4 regions of the Prochlorococcus sp. MIT 1306 genome follow, and region 3 is predicted to be linked to each of the others. Evidence: predicted binding sites of a transcription regulator. Region 3 holds the regulator's gene; each other region holds the start of a gene.

Region 1 (5,495 bases), 410 kb from region 3:
GACAGCCGGCGCCATCGATAGCCACATCCATTTCATCTGCCCACAGCAAATCGAGACTGCCCTGGCTAGCGGCGTTACCACCATGCTCGGTGGTGGTACAGGTCCAGCAACAGGCACCAATGCCACTACCTGTACACCTGGCTCCTTTCACATCAGCCGCATGCTGCAAGCAGCCGAAGGATTGCCGATGAATCTTGGCTTCTTTGGTAAAGGCAATGCCAGTACAGCTGAAGCTCTCGAGGAGCAAGTACTAGCCGGTGCCTGCGGCCTCAAACTCCACGAAGACTGGGGTACCACTCCAGCAGCTATTGACTGCTGTCTTTCGGTAGCCGATCGCTTTGATGTCCAGGTCTGCATCCACACAGACACGCTCAATGAAGCAGGTTTTGTAGAAGACACAATCCGAGCCATCGGCGGACGCACCATCCACACCTTCCATACCGAAGGGGCCGGTGGAGGCCATGCACCAGACATCATCCGTATCTGTGGTGAAAGCAACGTGCTGCCCAGCTCCACAAATCCAACCCGGCCTTACACCCGCAACACCCTGGAAGAGCACCTCGACATGCTCATGGTTTGCCACCACCTAGATCCAGCGATTCCTGAAGATGTGGCCTTTGCCGAATCGCGCATCCGTCGCGAAACGATCGCCGCGGAAGATATTCTCCACGACCTCGGTGCCTTCAGCATCATTGCCAGTGATTCCCAAGCGATGGGACGAGTCGGAGAGGTGATTAGCAGAACATTCCAGACCGCTCACAAGATGAAAGTTCAGAGAGGCCCTCTGCCAGAAGATGCTGCCAATCCACGTGGCACTCGTAACGACAACAACCGCCTAAAGCGCTACATCGCCAAAGTAACGATCAACCCCGCCATTGCCCACGGCATTGACAACCATGTTGGCTCAGTAGAGGTAGGCAAACTGGCAGACTTGGTGCTCTGGAAGCCAGGCTTCTTCGGCGTGCGGCCAGAACTTGTCATCAAGGGCGGCTCAATCATCTGGGCGCAAATGGGCGATGCTAATGCCTCTATTCCAACACCTGGACCAGTCCATGGCAGACCAATGTTTGCAGCATTCGGCAAAGCCCTTGCCCCCAGCTGCCTCACCTTCCTGAGCCAAGCGGCCATCGAAACAGATCTTCCCAACAAGCTGGGGCTGCAACGTGCCTGCATTCCCGTTCTGAACACCCGCACGATCGGCAAAGCAGAAATGCACAACAACAATTCACTACCAAAAGTAGAGGTAGATCCACAAACTTACGAGGTGTTCGCCGACGGCGATTTACTCACATGCGACCCCGCAGAAGAACTACCAATGGCCCAGCGATATCTCCTAATCTAAACGCTAAATTCAACATCTACCTTTAGGTTGCTAAGTCATAGATCAAGACTTGATCGGCATCACAACCTCAGCCGGCTGAGGAGCACACGCTGCCACCTGTTCATCAACTACTGCACCCACAATCACAATCGACGGCGCTGCAAACCCTTCGCTCTGCACCCTTTGAACCAACTGTTCCAAGGGAGCTTTGAGGTAGCGCTGACCTACGACAGTGCCCTGTTGAATGATTGCTGCGGACGTAGCTGGATCGAGTCCACCGGCAATCAACTCTTCGACGATATAAGCAAGGTTATGCAAACCCATATAAATCACCAGGCTGTCACTTGCGCTAGCAAGATCCTTCCAATTCACAGAAGGGCGCTGTTTGTCGATCTTCTCGTGACCTGTCACAAAAGTGACAGAACTACCACCACAACGATGGGTCAGAGGAATACCCACATAGGCCGGCGCAGCCATCCCCGCTGTAATCCCAGGGACCACCTCCACCGATACCCCATGACTCTGCAAATAGGCGGCCTCCTCACCACCCCGCCCAAACAGAAAAGGATCACCACCTTTTAGGCGTACTACACAGGAATGACGCTGAGCCAATTCAACAAGCAACTCATTTGTCTTGGACTGTGGGACCCAATGACGTTCTCGACGTTTACCAACAAAATGCCGTTCACAAGACTCGGGTACTAACTCGAGTACTTCCTTAGGCACCAGAGCATCGTGAACCAAGGCTCCGCACTGGCGAAGCAGACGATAAGCCTTCAGTGTGAGCAAATCAGGATCACCAGGGCCTGCACCCACCAAATACACAGTGCCAAAGTCCAAAGAGCTCATGGCAATGCAGCCAGCAAATCAATCAAACCCAATCGAAATAACTCAATCTCAAGTAGGGAAGTCATCACCCCAGAATCGCGCAGCGTCTGCGTCATCTGGATTGGCGCCAAGGCGAGAAAAAGAGGCTTGGATGCCTCCTTCGCTGCAGCGAGATCAGCATGCCAGTCGTCCCAGGAAAGCATGGGCAACGCCAGCCGCTGCTGAAGCAAACTTAAATAGCGATGAGCAACACCCTGGCGAAGGGGATGGTGAACCAAAACAAGAGAGCCATCACGACAATCCTGACGCTGCACCCACTCCTGTAACAATCGCCACCAAGAGGGCCAGGCACCCAAGAAAGGCACCAACCTGATGTTCACACCCTGTTGCTGAAGTCGCTGACGAATCAACGGCACATCCTCTCGAACATGAGAACCAGGCAGCAACAACAAAGGAACCAGCCAAATAGGATCTGCACTCTGCTCATGGCGATCAGTAGCCGTTAAGGCTTCTACCAGCACAGGTGTGCCTCGACGTTGCGCGACCTGCAGAGCAAAAGAACGCACACAAGAAGGAACATACCCACCAGCACGGCCATGCACGATCAAACGCAAAGCGCGCTTACAACCAACCTCCTCATGCTTTCGTAACAACGGCCACGGATCTAAGACATCCGAAACTGGTGAAGTCATTCCAGTCTTAATAGTCGACTGCAACCATGGCATCCCGTCGCTATCGCACACAGTCGCAAACTCGGTTGAGGACGAGTGGTCGCCAAGGCAGACAGGGTGCAAACCGCTCAAAACGCTTTAACAGTGACTTCGAAAGGGATTTAGCTGCCATGAACCGTGTGTGGAAAATGCTCAGACAAGGCACAATCCGTTGGCTGGGAGAGATAGGCCGCCAATACTGAAATCACTTAAAATTTATACACAGCAACCATAAAGAAGGAAACTTGTGCACCTAGATGTATCGATCAACACCAAATCTTGAATTTCACACAAATGCTCAATTTTGTTCAATCTGATACCGCCAATACCCTCTTCCATCAGGCTTAATGACTCCATTCGCAGCGTGGCCTGACTCCTTAACACCCCTAGCTCAGCCAACATCAGCCGGGCTCAGAATGTATACAAAGACACCAAATCTTTAATTTCACACAAATGCTCAGTTTTGTTCAATCTGATACCGCCAATGCCCTCTTCCATCAGGCTTAATGACTCCATTCGCAACTTACCCTTACTTCAATAATGGCAGAGTCTAAAAACCATGGGCATCGAATAAGCAAATAAAGTTTGAAAAACATGATCACTTCTTTTCAAGTTTAATTTCAACAAAATGTCATGGTTATTAGCTCTCCTGCTAAACAATTTCTCCAAGGAAAGAAGCTCAACAAAATTGAGCAAAACAAAGCTTTTAAAGATGGCTTAGATGTTGGTGATGAACTTGAAACCTTTGCTCAGGTTGGTTGGGAACAGGTCGATAAAACAGACCTCGAACTGCGCCTGAAATGGTATGGAATGTTCTGGCGACCCAAAACTCCTGGCAAGTTCATGCTACGGCTAAGGATACCCAATGGTGTTCTCAATAGCCACCAAATAAAAGTAGTGGCCTCAATCGTGGGTCGCTACGGAGAAGACGGCAGTTGCGACATCACAACACGCCAAAACCTACAGCTTCGTGGTGTTTTACTGAGTGATCTTCCCGAAATCCTCAGACGTCTTGAAGAGGCAGGTCTCAACACAATCCAATCAGGTTTTGATAACCCACGCAATGTCACAGGAAATCCACTGGCTGGGATTGACCCTCTTGAAATTGTTGATACTCGCCCTTACACAACTGAACTACAAAATTTCCTCACGAATCAAGGAAAAGGAAACCATGAATTCTCCAACCTTCCCCGCAAATGGAATACGGCAGTTGCAGGGGCCCGCGATAATTTCCTGCTCCATAACGACATCATCTTCCATCCAGTGGAACACGATGGGGTGATGGGTTTCGGCGTCTGGCTCGGAGGGATCCTCTCCTCGCAGATGAATGACTATGCGCTGCCTTTAAATGCCTGGGTTAAACCCAATGAAATCTGTCGGCTCACCGGCACTATTCTAACGCTATGGCGAGATAACGGTGAGCGTAACAATCGCCCTAAGGGCAGGTTTCGCATGTACCTCGACAGCGTGGGCATCGAAGCGTTTCGCACCATGGTGGCGGAAAAATTTGGACCGCTAACTCCTGATCCCGGTTCTGTATTTGACGACAAGCCTCGCTCTTTTTACGGAATCCACCCTCAGAAACAAACAGGACTTCACTACGCCGGCATGCATGTACCCGTTGGACGATTACGCGCAGAAGATCTTCAGGATCTTGCTAGCGCCAGTCTTAACTATGGCAGTGGTGAAATTCGTCTTACTGAAGACCAGAACATCATTTTGGTGGGGCTATCAACTACCAACCTCGACAAATTTCAAGCTGATCCACTGCTACAGCGTTTTCCACTTGAACCCGGTTCCTTTGCCGCCGGCACTGTCTCCTGCACAGGAAATACGTACTGCAGCTTCGCCCTTACAAACACCAAAGATCAGGCCATGGCAATGGCCCATCAACTGGATGCAGAACTCATCCTCCCTGAGGAAATAAAAGTCCATTGGACTGGCTGTCCCAACAGCTGTGGCCAGGCCTACATGGGCGCAATCGGCCTCACAGGAACCAAAGCCCGTGCACCGAACGGGGGCCAAGGCATGGTTGAGGCCTATGACCTCAGCCTTGAAGGCCGGCAAGGGCCGGATGCCCGAATCGGGACACTGCATCGCAAAGGCATTCCTGGCAGCGAACTGAAAGACGTACTGCGGGAATTACTGATCGAACGCTTCGGTGCTCAACCTCGTAGCCAACCGAAGCAGAACAGCGACCCTTTCTCCAACTTCATGAACTGGTTCAGCAATTTAGGCGAAAACAGCAGCCCATCCCCTTGAGCTGCGATCGCTAAACCACCGTTCTTAAATCAATCACCTATCAAGCCCCACCATGCAATCGACTTCCCAAGCACGTGATCTTTTCTCTCGCTTTGTCAACTGGTTAAGCAACAGCGGTAGCGACAAGCCTGCAATCAATCAAAAAGAAGGTGGCCGAGATGTCTTCTCACGCCTGATGAACACCATCAGTGGCTAAAAATCCTCCTCTCGTTAAACCTACGCATCTACCAACATGAGCGCCACGGCGTCACAAATGGACTACGTCCTACCTAACGAACTTGTCGACGGCATGATTACCGCCGGCGGCAAAAAAGCCACTGTCAGCGTCAAGAACTTGCTGGTGCGTGGCTTCTATTCCGGGGCCATTCTCGGCC
Region 2 (5,495 bases), 680 kb from region 3:
TCGTCGCTGCAACCCCCCTCCCAGGAGTGGATCTATTGGGGACGGCAGCGGTGAATGCCCAAATGGTGATGGAGGTCGCCCGGGTCTATGGAGTTCAACTCACTCGCAACCGAGCACAAGAACTGGCGGTATCAGTAGGTCGCACTTTGGCAGGACTCGGCATTGTTAAAGGTGGAGTGGCGATCATCGGCACAGCTCTCAGTGTCAACTTGCCCACCCTGTTGCTGGGCCGAGCGGTACAAGGGGTCGCTGCTGCTTGGCTCACACGCGTTGCGGGGGCGAGCTTCATGACCTACTTCCAGCAGGATCAAGACTGGGGGGATGGCGGTATGCAGGAAGTGGTTCAACGTCACTACGATCTCAACCGACGAGAATCTTCGCTGGAACGTTTTCTCACGACAGCCCTGAGGCGTGTGGTGGAGCCTCTACAGCGGGAGAAACGGCGACAGCTCCCGCCACGCCCAGGGCCTCGGGGGGTGGCGGACGCATCGGACCACGGGCATCCAGAACTGTGATCAAAGCCAGGTAGAACAATCCAATCGCTACTGATAAAACAGTCGTGATAATCGCCACCCAGCGACCTCGCGGGGGTGATGAAGCCATTAGCGCAAACCCAGCAAAGATTGATTCATCAGAGTTGCCAACCGAGTGAGATGAATCGATTGCGTATGGGGGTTGCCCAAGACCACCTTGAGGAAATGACGACCATGATGCAAGGGTCTTGACACCATCAACTGCTGTTCCAGCAAGCTTTGCCGAGTTGCTAATGACCAGACTGAGGCTTGATCTGCATCGGCGTTTTTAGGGGTACAGGCAATGAGATGCAATGGTCCGCTGAGAAGAATGAACCTGGATGCATCGAGTTGACGCGCGAGCGACTGACGACGCTGAATCGCCCCCTCCAGCAAGCTCTGAATTCCCTGCTCCCCGAGCTGACGCAGACCCAACCAAAGCTTGAGCACCTCTGCTGGCCGAGTTCCTTGAAGGCCAATTTCACTTCCATGACCGTCTCCCCAGGCTGGTTCCATATAGGGCAAGCCAGTCGAGAAGGCTGAAGCAAGATGGGATTGGTTCGCGACTAGCAATAGGGATGATGTCTTAGTGATCCCAAGCAACTTTTGAGGATTCACTGTGATCGAATCGGCTAGAGAGATTCCTTCAACCACAGAAGCAGTGGCTGCTGCTAGAGCAAAGACCCCTCCAATGGCTGCATCGACATGCAACCAGACCCGCTCGCGTCTGCATAGCTCTGCTACCGCTATCAAGGGATCTACAGCTCCCTGGACAGTCGTGCCTGCTGTCGCCACAACGGCTAAGCATGGTCTTCCTTCTGCGCGGAGAGCCTTCAGTTGATGCTCTAGGGCATCGAGATTCATGCAGCCCTCTTGATCGACAGGCACCGTCTGCAAGGCATCGCTAGCCAATCCCATGACCCGAATGGCCTTAGCGAGCGACACATGAGCGTCGACACTTGCAAGCACCACTGCCCTGGGATCATCTTGAAGATCTGCCTGTTGGCGAGCTATCACCATCGCCATAAGGTTGCTGAGGCTGCCACCACTGGCTGCCACACCACCAGCCGTCAACGGCAGTCCCAAGCGCTCAGCAAACCAGCGGCACATCTCTCGCTCTAAACGCGAAAGACTTGGTGACAACTCCTCGGCCAAAAGATTGTTGTTTAGTCCTGCGCAGATCAAATCAGCAGCGATGGATGCGGTTAGAGGAGGCGGATCGAGATGAGCCAATGCACCTGGATGGGAAGGCTGATAAGCCCCTTCCATCACCAACTGCAAATCGTCCAGCAAGGCATCAACTGAAAGACCTTGAGGCGGCGGCGCCACATCAGGCAAAGCACTCAGCGCTGGTAAGGGGCCTCGATTACTTGCTGTTGCGAACCACTGACAAAGTCGAGCACTGGCCTGCTCCAGAAAAGTCTGCAGTTCTGGATCGAAACGGTCAGGCTTGGCAAAGGGCGCCAAGGTCGCAGTCGGCCTTATCTGGGGAGTGCCAGCCAAAAACGCTCGTCATACAAGTTCCATTCTCCCTCCTGATGGCATTGTTTGATCAGGAGCTGCCACTTAGCGGTGCCTTTAGCGAAACCTCTTGAACTAACCAACATGCAATGCCGCTGTTGGATGTTGCGGCTACTGACTCGAGCAAAACAACTTGGCGGTCTTGGAGAAGTTCCTGTGAGTGCCGTAGTGCTGGATGCCGATGGCCGCTGTATCGGCCATGGCAGCAACCAAAGGCATCGAGGACGTGATCCATTAGGCCATGCAGAACTGATCGCACTCCGACAGGCTGCCTGGCTAAGAAGTGATTGGCGATTTAATGACTGCACCCTGATTGTCACTCTGGAACCCTGCCCGATGTGCGCGGGAGCACTAACACAAGCGCGCATGGGCCAGGTGATCTTTGCTGCACACGACCCCAAGCGAGGTGGGCTTGGTAGCACAATCAATCTGGGGGACCACCCCAGTGCGCATCACAAAATGCGTGTTCTAGGCGGTGTGATGGAAGTTGAAGCTAGGCAGCAGCTAGAAGCCTGGTTCAAGCAGCAACGGCAACGTTTTCACGAAAACGAGGTAACTCTGACTCGAACAGATTGAGCAACAGCTCAACGTTTTTAGGGGTGGAGTTGTATCCCATCAAACCAATCCTCCAGATCTTGCCAGCCAGGCTTCCTAATCCGCCACCGATTTCAATGCCGTGCTCATTCAGCAAATGCAAGCGGAAGGCATTGCCATCCACTCCATTAGGAATGCAAACAGTTGTGAGTGTGGGCAAACGCAAGGCTTCAGGTACATGCAACTCCAAACCAAGACTCTCGAGCCCTGCCCAGAGCGCTTCGGCATTGCAGCGATGACGATCCCAAGCGTTTTCAAGGCCCTCATCCGCAAGTAATCGCAGGGCTTCACGCATCCCAAAGTTCATATTCACCGGCGCAGTGTGGTGATAAACCCTGTCGCTTCCCCAATACTGATTAAGCAGCGAAACGTCTAGATACCAATTGGGCACCTTGCTACTACGGGCCGCAAGCTTCTCTTCGGCACGGGGCCCCATGGTGAAAGGACCAAGACCAGGAGGGCAGCTGAGCCCCTTCTGGCTGCAGCTGTAAGACAGATCGACCTTCCATTGATCCAGAAAAACCGGAACAGCACCTAAGGAGGTGACCGTATCTAGCAGTAAAAGGCAATCGTGCTTATGGCAAAGATCGCCGACACCATCCATTGGCTGACAAACGCCAGTGGATGTTTCTGCATGCACTAGAGCCAGAATTGCTGGGCGATGCTCGATCAAAGCTGCTTCTAGCTCTGCAAGGGAAAAGGCTTCTCCCCAAGGTTTTTCAATCAACTGAACATTGGCTCGATATCGAGCAGCCATATCGGCAAGGCGATTGCCGAAATAACCGTTTACCGCAACCAATACCGTGTCACCAGGTTCAACGGTATTGGTCAAGGTCGCCTCCATGGCGGCACTACCAGTGCCGCTCATCGGCAGTGTGAAACGGTTGTCGGTCTGCCAGGTGTAGCGGAGCAACTCCTGAACCTCACCCATTAATTCCAGATAAAGGGGATCAAGGTGGCCAATCGGAGAGCGCGCAAGTGCCTGAAGCACCTTGGGATCGGCATTTGAGGGTCCAGGCCCAAACAGCAAGCGGGTAGGCGTGGCAATCGGTTCGAGAACCGTCTTATGAGATTGGTCAACCTGGGGAAGGGTTTGCGTCGTCGCCAAGGCCCTTGGTTAGTTCAATTGTTTAGAGCCTAAGCAGTCAACCTTCATCCCCGGGACTTTTTTTGAGGGATTGCAACGGCAAGCAAGCAGGTCAATCAATAACGACAGCAATGAAAAAATACTGATTTTTTTTTCGAATCTCTTGGCAGCAGAAGGGAAGTAAGTCAAAAAACGCTAGCTCGTCTAGCAAAGTCCCTTTGAAGCCTGATCCGTCGTCATTGGCTCAATACTGATCCCCATTGACTGAAAGCAGGCTTCAAAATCGTTGATGAAGATCGAGCGAAGGCTGAAAGAAGATGGTTGTAGCAACCAATCAACCCTGTGATGAGATCAGCCATTGAGGACGACTGGACGACTTGGACGAGTTGATGGATATCGAAGCTAAACAATCAAAATCAGTGATCCAGCAATAAAGCTCTCCCAGGCTTAGATCAGCTCAAGCTGACAGAAACGGTTACGGAATCCACCCAGAAAGAAAACAAGGCTTCAGCAGAAGGTACCTGCTGCTACAAAAAGAAGGCCATGCGGCTGATTACGGTCGCTTTATTATCGCCGGCTCGGCCTCATCTTCGCCATGGGCAAATCACCCCAAGACGTCCTCCGCCAGATCAAGGACGAGGGCATTGAACTGATTGACCTCAAGTTCACTGATCTGCACGGCAAGTGGCAGCACCTCACCGTTTGTTCGGACTTGATTGATGAGGAAGCCTTCACTAATGGCTTGGCTTTCGATGGATCTTCCATTCGTGGATGGAAGGCCATTAACGAATCAGATATGGATATGGTTCCTGACGCCAGTACGGCCTGGATCGACCCCTTTTATCGCCACAAGACTCTTAGCTTGATCTGTTCCATTCGGGAACCTCGTAGCGGCGAGCCCTATGCCAGATGCCCCAGGGCGCTTGCGCAAAAAGCCCTCGGTTACTTAGCCGGCACTGGCCTAGCCGATACAGCCTTTTTTGGTCCTGAGCCAGAGTTTTTCATCTTTGACGACGTCCGCTACAACTCCGGTGAAGGTGGTTGCTTTTACAGCGTTGACACGATTGAGGCCCCTTGGAATAGCGGTCGCATCGAAGAAGGCGGCAACCTTGCCTACAAGATCCAACTGAAGGAGGGCTACTTTCCGGTTCCACCCAACGACACCGCCCAGGACATCCGTACTGAAATGCTGCTGCTGATGGGGCAATTAGGAATCCCGATGGAGAAGCACCACCATGAAGTTGCTGGTGCTGGCCAACATGAATTGGGGATGAAGTTCGCTGAGCTGATTGAAGCTGCGGACAACGTGATGATTTACAAGTACATCGTTAGGAATGTTGCACGTAAGTACGGTAAAACGGCAACGTTTATGCCCAAGCCGGTGTTCAACGATAACGGCACCGGGATGCATGTTCACCAGAGCCTCTTTAAAGGAGGCCAGCCCCTCTTCTTTGGAGAAGGCACCTATGCCAACTTGTCACAGACGGCTCGCTGGTATATCGGTGGCATCCTTAAGCATGCTCCCTCCTTCCTAGCTTTCACCAACCCCACAACCAATAGCTACAAGCGTTTGGTGCCAGGTTTTGAAGCTCCTGTAAACCTTGTTTATTCCCAGGGCAATAGGTCTGCAGCTGTTCGCATTCCGCTCACTGGCCCAAACCCGAAAGCCAAGCGTCTTGAATTCCGCCCAGGCGATGCCTTGGCCAATCCTTATCTAGCTTTCAGCGCAATGATGATGGCGGGGGTTGACGGCATTAAAAACCAAATTGACCCTGGCGATG
Region 3 (5,495 bases):
CGGATACCAGCGGTGGAGTCATTGAACGTCCTGCTGAAGCTATGACGGCTAGGGAAAAAGCACGTTGGGAGGTCCCTTTGATCTCCTGGTTGGCGAGCGAGTCGGCGGCGCCGGGCGGTGGCCTTGCGGTGTTATTGGATGGGCCTCAGGGCGTTCAGGTGTGCCCAGACAGGCTTGGTGTTTCTCTGCTTAGAGGGGCTACCTGGCCAGATCCCTCGGCTGATCGGGGTTGGCATCGTCAGCAATTAGCACTGATGCCTGTTCCCGATGGTTGGAGTCGGGAGGCTGTTCCTCAGGCAGCGTTGGCTTTTAGAGAGCCGGGCTGGTTGGGGCCTTCTGATCTAAATGTGTCATGGTCAGGATTGCCATCGCTGCCTTCAAAGCTGGTTCCATTGGCTGTGACGTATGCCGAAGTAAGGCAGCTGAAGCTCAGCGTGCTTAATGCCGGTGCAACACGCCAGTCTTGGGCCGTAGGGAAGACTTGGCGGGTTGGTAGCGCTCACGAGTCCTGTCTCGGCGAAGCGGTAGAGCTGAAGCCTGGAGAGTTGGCTGAACTATTGCTTGAGCGTGTCGATTGATGTGATCGTCAATCTTCGTGTTCTTCAAAGGGGTCTTCGAGTTCTTTTGAGGGAGGACCAAAAGCTGTGTAGAGCCCGTATCCGGTCAGTCCGAAGGTGATGGTGACCATGGCAATGAGCAGGGTGTAGGTCTCGGAGGAGGAGTTTTCCATCACATCTCTCGACAGGATTAGTCCGTATGCGGACTATGACCATTACAGTAGGCATGCTTAATCACCATCCGAGACCGAAGCTCCGTTATGGCTCAAAGCACCCGTCTGGGAAATCTGATCAAATCTCTACCCGGCTACGCCCCTGGCAAGGTAGTGCCTGGTTGGGGCACTACCCCAGTGATGGCTGTGATCGGCTTCATGTTGCTGATTTTCCTTGTGACCATCTTGCAGATCTACAACCAGTCGCTTCTCCTCCAAAGCATCAGCTTTGAATAGACTGTCCTCGGCTCTGCTGGGCTGAGGTTCGCCTATGAATGTGTTCGGCATCGGTCTCCCCGAGATGGCGGTTATCGGCGCCATAGCACTGCTTGTATTTGGACCTAAACGACTTCCAGAGTTTGGTCGCACCCTTGGTAAAACCTTGAAAGGTTTTCAGGCAGCCTCAAAGGAATTCGAGCGCGAGATTCATAAAACGATGGCAGAACCTGAGTCCATCGAACAGGCTGCGACGGAAGAGTTCAAGCAGCAAGACACCAATGCAATAAGTGAAACCCCTCAGGAGGCTAAAAACCCTCCCGCCAGCTGAGAGTGGTATGAGGCCGGGTCGTTTACGTCTATTGGTAGGCCTAGGTAATCCAGGCTCAAAGTATGTCGGTACCCGTCACAACATCGGCTTCATGGCCCTCGATAAGTTGGCTGCGCAGAAGTCAGTCAGTTTCAGGCCGCAAACAAAGTTCCATGGACTGATGGCGGAAGTGGGGGTTGGCTCAGAGAGGGTTCGATTGCTGATGCCTCAGACTTATATGAATGAAAGCGGTCGGGCGATTCGTGCAGCCATCGATTGGTTTGGCTTGGAGGTTGATCAGTTGCTGGTGCTAGTAGATGACATGGATTTGCCTTTGGGTCGACTGCGGCTTCGCGCCCAGGGAAGTGCAGGAGGTCACAATGGTTTGCGCAGCGCGATTCAACATCTGGGGACTCAGCATTTTTGTCGTCTGAGGATCGGGATCGGTGCTCCAGGTTGTACCTCTGAGGAACGAAGAGCTCGAACCGTCTCGCATGTGCTCGGGGTGTTTAGTCGGCAGGAGAGCCTCCTAGTCGATCGAGTGCTCGATGAGGTGCTGATGGGTTTGGATCTGATTCAGTGCCTTGGGTTGGAACGGGCAGGTAATCGTCTCAATGCTTTTCAACCGGAGGGTTGTTCTGCCTGCTGATGAGTCATTTGCCTGTTACCACGGCTCGCCTCTGTGTTCACCGGCAAAGCTTTGCCGACCAACGCTTGGATGGGGAGGTCTCCGCTGGGGGGTTTCAGTGGCAGTTCAGCTGGGCTTTCGATCGGGGTGAACTGAAAGTGGAACCCTCTCTTGGTCGAGCACTGATTGAGGATGCTTTACTGCGCTTCCTCGTTAAGGCTGACTACCACCTTGAGCCTGGTGGGGATTATATGTTCACTGTTAGGGCCCGATTCTGAAGTTGGGTGGTCCGGGCCAAAGGAGTTGTTGCCCGAGGTGGTCTTCAAGCAACACCATTGCGGCTATGGCGTCCAGATGATGGGGAGGCAGGATCATTCCTCGGGGTAGCCAGCGGCGCCAGTTGCTTGGGGGCCATAGCTCCCAATAGCGATGGCGGGCGCGCAGTGTGCTCCCACGTTCTTCGACTACATGCAGGGGGGCAATGTGCAGCAGAAGGTTTTGCCAGTATTCACTGCTGGTGCCGTTGCCGATCAAGATGCCTTCTAAGGGTGCTTGGTTTTGCCAATGCATGATGAGGTCGAGCACCGCGGCTGCGGCCACCACTTTCCCCTCAAGCACAGCACTTGTTGCTGTATCGGCAAGAACTAATCCACATTTATTGCGACCAGGATCTACGGCCACAAGCTTTGTCATGGTTTGTCTACGGGAATCTTTGTCCAAGGACCACCCACGGGCTGAAGGACAACTGCTACCGGATCGGCCGTATCGCTGTTGCGGAGTGCCACGGCTTCTAGCTCAATCCGCTCTTGAGAACGGTTCAGTAATGCCTTGCCGAGCCGGTTCATTTCACTGCCATCGAACTGCAGTCCTGAACTGAGGGATCCGCGTCTTTTTACCTCTGCCAGAGTTGATGCAAGCAGGAGGCTAAGTCGGTTGCGTACGGTTTCGCTGCTCTTCTCGTTTTGGTCAAGAGTCGTTCGTGCGAGGACTTCGCCTTGTCGGACGATGTTGATATTTTGGCGAGCATCCGGGAAGGCATACACCACGTTCTCCCCACGCAACACGTTTGCGGCAGAGCGCACATAGACCACCCAGGTGCCTGGCTTTCGGATGATCTGTTCGATGCGGTTGATATCGGTGCGTGGCACGAGCAGGATCTGTCGATTGGCTTCTTCACCGGGACGTACGCGTCGAAAAGCCTCCAGGTTTGCATCCTGAAGTAGGCGGTCGATGACAGCTTTCGCCTGGCTGGGGTTGTCGAGCCGCAGGGTGGCTGCGGCAAGTTGCTGCCCACTGCTCAGCACAACATCCCCTCGACGTAAGGCAATGAGGTTGGTCTCGAGTTGCTTCAGTTCTTTTTCAGCCGAGCTAATTCTGCTGCGAACATTGGCTAGTTCAACTTCCGTTCGGCGGATGTCGGCATCTTTTTTGGAAATGTCGCGACTGAGACGAGCTCGTTCCGCTTCGAGCTGTTGTCTTTGTTTTTGTAGTGGTGCGAGTTCGTTGCGAAGGGCGTCAGCCCGCTTTTTGGCTTCCTTCAGTTCATTCTGAACCTGATTGCTGTCCGACCTGGCCTGCTTGAGATCAAGCTCGGCATTGAACTGGGCCGACCGACTTGAATTGAGGGCATCGCGGCTTTGTTGGAGTTTGGCCTGAAGGTCATCCAGTTCAAAAAGTCCTACTCGCAGTTGTCGACTGACCAGCAGCATCAGTCCTAGGGACAGGGCGCTAATCAGGCTGCCAGTGAGAACGGTGATGAATACGGCTGTCCTTCGCGGTCTGAGATTGAACAGGCTCAGCCTTGCTTTGCCTACACGGCTGCCAAGTCGATCGCCGAGGGTGGAGAGCACACCACCGAGGACGAGTAGGGAGAGGATCAGCAGCCAGCCGGTCACGACAATGGGCGGGTGGGATCAGGAATAGTTTCAACCCGTTTCACCATCCTGGACTGGGACGGGGATCAGTTGAATTTTTTAGCAAGGGCAATCGGATCAAGAACGGTGATTTTCTTGCGATCGATTTGCACTAGACCTGAATTGCGCAGGTCTCCCAACAGGCGAGTAATGGTGACGCGAGTCGAGCCGATTGCTTCAGCGATGGACTGATGTGAGAGGCGTAGGTCAATGGTGATTCCTTGTTCCCCTGGAACCCCGAAATCCCTGCAGAGGACTAGTAGGAAACTCACAAGCCTTGATGACATGTCGCGGTGAGTGAGGGTCTCGATCATGGTCTCGGTTTGCAAGATCCGACTTGAGAGACCCTGCAGCAGAAGTAACCCCACGCTGGTGTCGTTTTCGATCGCCTGGCGAACTGAGGTGGCTGGCGCTGTGATCATTTCCACTCGGGTGAAGGCTACGGAGTGATAAAAACGGTCTGAGCGATGGCCTGTGAGCAGAGAGAGCACGCCAAATAGGCTGTTTTCACGCAGTAATGCCACGGTGATCTCTTCACCAGATTCATAGACCCGAGATAGCCGAACGGCGCCGCGTCGAATGAGATAAACCTTTTCGGCAGGATCGCCAGGAAAGAAGATGGTTTTGGAACGCTCCACCATTTCGTTGCTGGCGCCATCCAGTTCACGGATGACTTCCAGCAGGGTTTTCTGGGTTGGAGCAGGCGAGTTGGCCATGCTTCCGGACCCTTGAACATAGGGTTGCTGGGCGTAACGGCTGAAGCCGCGGATGACGCCGGTCATGGCTGCGCAGCAAACGGCAGAAATATGAAGTTAGGGAGTGGACCTCCACCACCATGTAGCAATGGTGACGGTTTTTAGTCTTCTTGCATTAACGCTGAACGTTGGAAGGCTTGTAGATGTTGTAGGCCTGGTTCTGCCAGATTCAGCAAGTCGTTGAGTTGATTCCTGCTGAATGGAGCCCCTTCAGCGGTGCCCTGCAGCTCCAATAGGTGCCCATTGGAGCCCATTACCACGTTTAGATCCACATCAGCCTTGGAGTCTTCGCTGTAGTCGAGGTCAAGGAGGGGATAACTATCGACTAAGCCAACGGATACTGCAGCAACTTGGTCGATGACGGGTTGATGCGTGAGCAGGCCTTGTTCCAGCAAGCGATCGCAGCCTCGTTTTAAGGCGATCCAAGCGCCGGTGATGGCGGCTGTACGTGTGCCGGCATCAGCCTGAATGACGTCACAATCAATTCGCAGGGTGGTTTCCCCAAGAGCGGCCATGTCGATCACGGCGCGCAGGCTGCGGCCAATGAGGCGTTGAATTTCTTGAGTGCGTCCGGAAAGCTTGAGCAGTTCACGGTTCTGTCTTTGCGGTGTAGACCCAGGGAGAAGGCGGTACTCGGCGCTGAGCCAGCCTTTGCCTTGGCCTTTGCGCCAGCGGGGGACACCTTCTTCAACGCAAACACTGCAGAGCACTGCGGTGCGACCAGTGCGGATGATTAAGGAACTGAGGGCAAAGCCCATTGGATCCCATGTGATCTGAAGGGGCCGCATATCGTCAGCAAGGCGGCCGTCAGCACGTGACTGGGGGGATGTGAGCATCGTGCTGTTGGTGGGTGAGATGACCTGAGCCTGGCAGAAACAGGTGCTTTTACACCATGGATAGTGTC
Region 4 (5,495 bases), 620 kb from region 3:
AACAAAGCCGCAACTCTATAGACTTATTCAGTCTTCATTCAACCCGAAATGTTACCCCCATAACTGCGGTGATGTCTTTTTTAATTGTGCTGGTGTCGTATGATCCATAACTACTCATTTGTGTAGAGTTAGGGACTGTGATCTGGAATGTGCCGGTATCGGCGTTGGTGATTGCGCCAATACTTGAGCCTGCTTCCTGGGCAATAACCTTTGCTCGTTTGCGTGCATCACGAGTAGCTTTTGCGAGCATGTCAACTCGCTTGGCTGCAAGCTTTGTAAAAGTGTAGGAGGGTCGATTAATTGAAAGAGGTACCCCTTCACCAATTAGGGCACTGATCTTTCCTGAAATCACGTGGATTTTTTTAACATCCCAACTTCCTATCAGAACAGCCTGAGTTGTCGTCCAAGTTGTTGATAGCAGCTCTCCCGTCTTTGGGTTGCGAACTTGATCTTTATTAGACCTAACAGTCCCTAATTCTATCTCATCAGGCTTGACTCCATTGGCTTTTAGAAAGACCATCGTTTTTTCTAACGATGGTTTTAGCAGCTGATAGGAAGCCTGCTGGTTGTAGCCAGTTTGTTGAACATTTACAGACCAATCGACATAGTCGCTCGTAATACGCTCTGTACTGGCTCCGGTGACAGTAATTGTGTCATTACTACTGCGGATTCCCTTGACTAAGATTGACGATGCTGCGACGATTCCGCACACGAAAACAGCCGTTGCAAAGACCAGTGGTGGAGTGCGTCGCAGCAACTGACAAGTATTATCAGTCCACTTGCTTAGCAAGCTTCGACTTTGCGGTGAGGTCATGACTAGCTGACTCTATTAACCAATCCTAGTGATTTTCGTGCCAATGGCTAGTCAATTTTTTGTTAACTTAACCTTGTCAGACTTGCACGAAAATGATGATAGTCACAATACTCAGATTGGCTTATTGATATTTTTTTTCTTTAATCCCATCAACGACAACACCCCTCTTCTTTCTTTTGAGATTAGATGCATGGAAAGTGATCGTTAGATATTTCATTACATTTTATCGGTGCACAGTTCAGTACTCATTTTTCATTAGTTTGTTCAATTTATTTAAATGTTACTATGCTTATAATTCTTGATATTTAGACTTTTGGCAATCCTAAAACGTGAAAATAAATACGTAGCTCAGGGGAATAGTGAATACTGATCTGGATGATCGATACATTCGGCACGTTCGCTTGGTGCCTTGATTACAGCTTCTTCCCCAAGCAGATGCGAAGTTAGCCATGGACGACGTCCAATCCCCTGGGTCCGGAAACCAAGGGGATTTTTCATTGTGATTCTCAGTTTTTCTCGTCTCATTTAGGAGAGTTGCTCATTAGGACTGAGCTGAATGCCGGCCCGCTGAGGGAGGCCAGCAGAGCCTCCTGCCTCACTGACGATTTTAAGTATTTCTACTGTTGAATCTTGTCACTGATTCTTTTGGTTGAACTATGCCCAGTTCTCATTCACTCTGATTAGCTCCCTTTTAAGGACCAGCACACATTCGATCAAGAAATCAATAGCGAAAGTTGCTGTACGTTCTGCAAGGATACTTACCCCCCTATTCATCCATACTCGTAAAGATTTGTTGCGACCACGGCCTTGCAAAAGTCGTGAATGGTCCCTTTTGGAACGACAGCTTGAGAGAGAATTCAGACCGTATCTTGATTTCCAGAACAGCTTCATCCTTGTAATCCAAAGCGAAGAGGCGCGATCCATGCAGGATTTTGTATCCGCATGAACAACAAACCCTGCCGCGCAAAGTGCATAATTCGTTTGTAGCGATAGCTACCAAACGTTCACCCTGATCATTGCAGGGCGCAGTTCGAGCCAAGCCATGGAACGGGGACTTGGACGTCATTTCGGACTCTGAATCATGACCACGCTTCTTTATCGCGGCCAGCAGTATGCCCAGCACAAAGAAGTTGCACCTAAGCAACTCGTAGAACTGACATACCGCCGCACTGTCTACGCAAACAACAAGCTGAAAGCAGCCCAGGCCCATCCTGTGCTCACCTATCGCGGACAGGAGTACCAGAAGTAATTCATTTGGCAATCACTTCTGAAAAACCCTTTGACCTCGCCCCGCTCGTCGGGGCTTTTTTGTGGTCTGAGCTTGTCTAGCGCCTCTCAACTATTTGCAGCTTTCTTGCAAAGCTTTTTCGCGATCATCAAGTCATCTTGTTTCTACTTCTCAGTTCGGGACTTGTGGATGCCAGGATTGCTTGACTTGGTTTTGCACCAAGTCACTGCGAGTGTCATCAGAACCTGCTATCTCCAGAGGGTGTTCCAACGAAGCCATGAGTCGTCAAATCGCCGCAGGTCTAACCGTCATATTCCTGCTAGCACTACTGGCCAGTAACCCCTCATTGAGCGGTATCCCCATCTATGGGCATACGTCTCTGCTTGAGTTCTGGGTGAAGAACATCGCTTTGGCGATGCCCCCAGCATTCACCCTTGGCATGTGCACAGTTCTTCTCTACAAAGGCTTCCGCTACCCCAGAGGAACAGTTTTTACCATTCTTGGTCTGCTTCAACTTGTATTTGTGGGATGGCTTATTTGGCTAACGTTTCAAGCAGGAGCTGTCTGGGTGTCTTTACCAATCCTTCTAGTGGCTGCCTTTATGGGACCAAAGTCGGCTAGAGCGACTTGGAAATGGCTCGGAGTTGATCGCTATTACAGAATCAAAGCGGAAACAGATGCCGATTGATTGAGCTTCTTTTTTATCTTGTGTGTTGGCAAGCCTCCCCAATTATCACTGGGACCATGCCCAGAGCTGGCCGCCCTCACATATCCAAGTAAGCGAGGTTGGTTTCTCCTCCTGCAAACCAGCTGATTCGGGATACAGCAATGAGTATTACTTACGAGAGCGCAAGGCTTTTGAGCGCGTTTTGATTTGAATTGAGCAAGGTATGCAGGCCTCCAGACCGACAGCTGGGGGCTCTTTTTTGACTAACCACTACAGCTGGTAGCTAACAGACCGCTTGGTGGGCTATGAATGGTACTGACTAAGCTCTTGCTAAAATGCTGTTTGGCTTTACTAAAAAGCAGCTCTTGGGCTGGTGGCTTTTAACAACTGGAGCCAAGGTCACCTTAGGAATTTGGCTATTTGGTCGAATGGGCTGGGATTTGCCCTGGTGAAAGACCATAGATAGGCCTCCCAAGGCTTTTCAGATCTGTTGATTAAACAAGATAGTCCTGCGCTGTATGCATTTAGATTTAAGTGGCAACTTTCTGCCTAGTTAATTAATTTCCAGAATCTTTTTTTTCAATCACATAGACTGAATAAACAAGAAAGACGTCATTAGTTTGTCACTTAAACCAAAGTGCTGTTTCCGCTTTTATCAAGCATTTCCCCTTAGTCACTTCTCAGTTTTTGATCAGATCAACAAGGAAGGTGCGATGCTGAATTTCCTTTTTTGTTTTAGGCAAATACTTCCACTTGACTTAATGGTAAGGGGTGGTTTAGGCATCATGCCTTAGCTATTTACCTCAACAATGTCATAGTATTCTCTTTCATCCTCATCGCAACAGCTGAGATCAGCATAATATCTTTCCAATACATTATGTGCCTCATCATAGCTGGAAAAATACCTACCAGCGATCTCATCTGATTGGCCGTCAGTTCGTATTATTTGAAAGGTGTTGGCCAGCTTGTTGTTGTTACCCATCTCGGCCACAAGTGCTCGACATTCAGCATCAACTCCCTTTTTTGTTGCCCACTCTGCAATTGCGCTTTTTTTCTCGTGAAGTTGCAACAATTGCATTGCGATGCCACGTAGGGTGTCAAGATCCTGACACTCCTGGATTGTTCGACGCAATTTCTCGGTCTGAAACTGCATCACAGTGCTTGGCTCAATGGGCTTCTCGACTGACAATGCGGGATACCCTGCGCAAAGGAACCTCAGCCATTGTGGCATCTGCTTGTACGTGCATGCATAGAAACATCGGGATATAGGCAAGCTTGAAAAAAATGGGCTTTGATTATTACTAACAAAAACTTTACGAGCAAATACACCTAATATTAGAAAATCATATTTTATTTTTTTGCGCAAAAAGCAATCAGCAAATATGGATTAGCAAGCCTTATTAAGGCAATCTCAGTTCTTCGCCTTGACTTCATTCTGCAGTCTTTCAAAGGGAGGGCCTGCAGCATTTGAGTTGGTATTCAACTGCGCATTGACTTCTGTAAAAGCTGATGTGGCAACAGTCGTTACAAAGCCAATCGCAATAGTGAGTGTGATGATCTTTTCGATTTCTAATTCGAATTTATTTGTTGTCATGGGTATAGCCAAATGATGATCATTGATTCATTGATGCAATGATTATCTATGGCTTTTATCAGTTAGTGAGTGACTGTGCTCATGGCGACCTGTGATTTTGATTACAGCGTTAACTGGTCATTCCAGCTGTCACCGCAAATGCTTATGGAACAGATTTCCGCGATTACTCCTTGAGATGATTTGATAGAAGGACTTTTTAGGGAAACAATTTTGTTGATCCTTACTTGGATCTTGATTGTCTTTGCTGCAGGAGCAGCACTCGGCTTGTTACTGCTGCTGTTCAGTCTTGTACGTGTGTTCCAAAATGCTCCAACCTTAAATTCCAAGCAGTTTCAGCCTGGGCAGCTACCTAGCAAGGTGGAAACCCTCAAGAAAACTGAGCTCACAGTGGTTGTTCCTGCTTATAACGAGGCCACCAACATCAAGGTGTGCCTGAGCAGCATTTTGACCAGTGATCCACCCTGCAATAACTGGAGAGTGTTGTTGGTTGATGACGGGAGTACTGATGAAACCGTTCAAGTTGCAAGCGATGTGGCCTCAGTCTTAAAGCTCGAGGAAGGTCGCTTTACAATTTTCAACGCCGGACCAAGACCCTTGGCGCAGCGTTGGGTAGGCAAGAACTGGGCCTGCTCGCGCGCAATGGAGCTTGTGAGTAGCACCTGGGTGCTGTTTGTAGATGCAGATGTGGAGCTTCACCCAGCAACCCTCAAGCGTGCACTGAATCAGGCGATTGAGGAAGAAGCAGATCTACTGAGCCTGGTACCACGTATTAACTGCAGCTGCTCCGCTGAATGGATGGTGCAACCGATCATGGCCTGTCTTTTGGCTGTAGGTTTTCCGATTAAAGCCGCCAATGATCCAGCTGAATCAACAGCATTTGCCGCTGGACCATTTATGTTATTTCGCCGATCAACGTATGAGGAGATTGGCGGTCATCGCGCACTGGCTGATGTAGTGATAGAGGATCTGGCTCTAGCTCGTGGAGTGAAAGGCGGGGGATTTCGACTTCGTTATCTGCTGGGGTTAGATGCATTGCAATTGCGGATGTACGACAATTTTCCTGCGCTTTGGGAAGGCTGGAGCAAAAATTGGTTTCTAGGCCTAGATAGCAGTATCGTCAAAGCAATCGGAGCATCAGCACTAGTGTTCTGGATGTTCACAGGCCCCTGGCTAGTTTTGTTTCTGATAATAG

Evidence for each region. The regulator NtcA, encoded in region 3, controls nitrogen genes in cyanobacteria. The targets are predictions, from matches to a motif close to GTANCNNNNGNTAC.
Region 1: a site for NtcA is predicted at 3,119-3,132, ahead of SIB74_RS11190 (CbiX/SirB N-terminal domain-containing protein). Genes of this name have one in related genera too.
Region 2: a site for NtcA is predicted at 4,232-4,245, ahead of glnA (type I glutamate--ammonia ligase). Genes of this name have one in related genera too.
Region 4: a site for NtcA is predicted at 1,798-1,811, ahead of SIB74_RS06100 (DUF4278 domain-containing protein). Genes of this name have one in related genera too.

Annotation. Positions count from the first base shown of each region.
Region 1 covers NZ_CP138959.1:2,230,051-2,235,545, forward strand. The annotation lists gene ureC (urease subunit alpha) at 1-1,342, shown strand, start outside; gene cobA (uroporphyrinogen-III C-methyltransferase) at 1,385-2,170, opposite strand; gene SIB74_RS11190 (CbiX/SirB N-terminal domain-containing protein) at 2,167-2,952, opposite strand; gene SIB74_RS11195 (ferredoxin--nitrite reductase) at 3,493-5,121, shown strand; gene SIB74_RS11200 (hypothetical protein) at 5,174-5,317, shown strand; gene SIB74_RS11205 (formate/nitrite transporter family protein) at 5,375-5,495, shown strand, end outside.
Region 2 covers NZ_CP138959.1:1,136,109-1,141,603, reverse strand. The annotation lists gene SIB74_RS05830 (YcjF family protein) at 1-515, shown strand, start outside; gene SIB74_RS05825 (pyridoxal phosphate-dependent decarboxylase family protein) at 603-2,015, opposite strand; gene SIB74_RS05820 (nucleoside deaminase) at 2,118-2,609, shown strand; gene SIB74_RS05815 (pyridoxal-phosphate-dependent aminotransferase family protein) at 2,551-3,735, opposite strand; gene glnA (type I glutamate--ammonia ligase) at 4,310-5,495, shown strand, end outside.
Region 3 covers NZ_CP138959.1:1,817,877-1,823,371, reverse strand. The annotation lists gene SIB74_RS09230 (alpha-mannosidase) at 1-578, shown strand, start outside; gene psbN (photosystem II reaction center protein PsbN) at 587-730, opposite strand; gene psbH (photosystem II reaction center phosphoprotein PsbH) at 818-1,006, shown strand; gene SIB74_RS09215 (TatA/E family twin arginine-targeting protein translocase) at 1,041-1,316, shown strand; gene pth (aminoacyl-tRNA hydrolase) at 1,324-1,944, shown strand; gene SIB74_RS09205 (DUF3146 family protein) at 1,944-2,201, shown strand; gene SIB74_RS09200 (resolvase) at 2,185-2,616, opposite strand; gene SIB74_RS09195 (DUF3084 domain-containing protein) at 2,613-3,818, opposite strand; gene ntcA (global nitrogen regulator NtcA) at 3,884-4,618, opposite strand; gene rph (ribonuclease PH) at 4,693-5,427, opposite strand.
Region 4 covers NZ_CP138959.1:1,193,459-1,198,953, forward strand. The annotation lists gene SIB74_RS06090 (SIMPL domain-containing protein) at 35-814, opposite strand; gene SIB74_RS06095 (hypothetical protein) at 1,163-1,312, opposite strand; gene SIB74_RS06100 (DUF4278 domain-containing protein) at 1,896-2,063, shown strand; gene SIB74_RS06105 (hypothetical protein) at 2,320-2,730, shown strand; gene SIB74_RS06110 (hypothetical protein) at 3,500-3,862, opposite strand; gene SIB74_RS06115 (hypothetical protein) at 4,121-4,303, opposite strand; gene SIB74_RS06120 (glycosyltransferase) at 4,514-5,495, shown strand, end outside.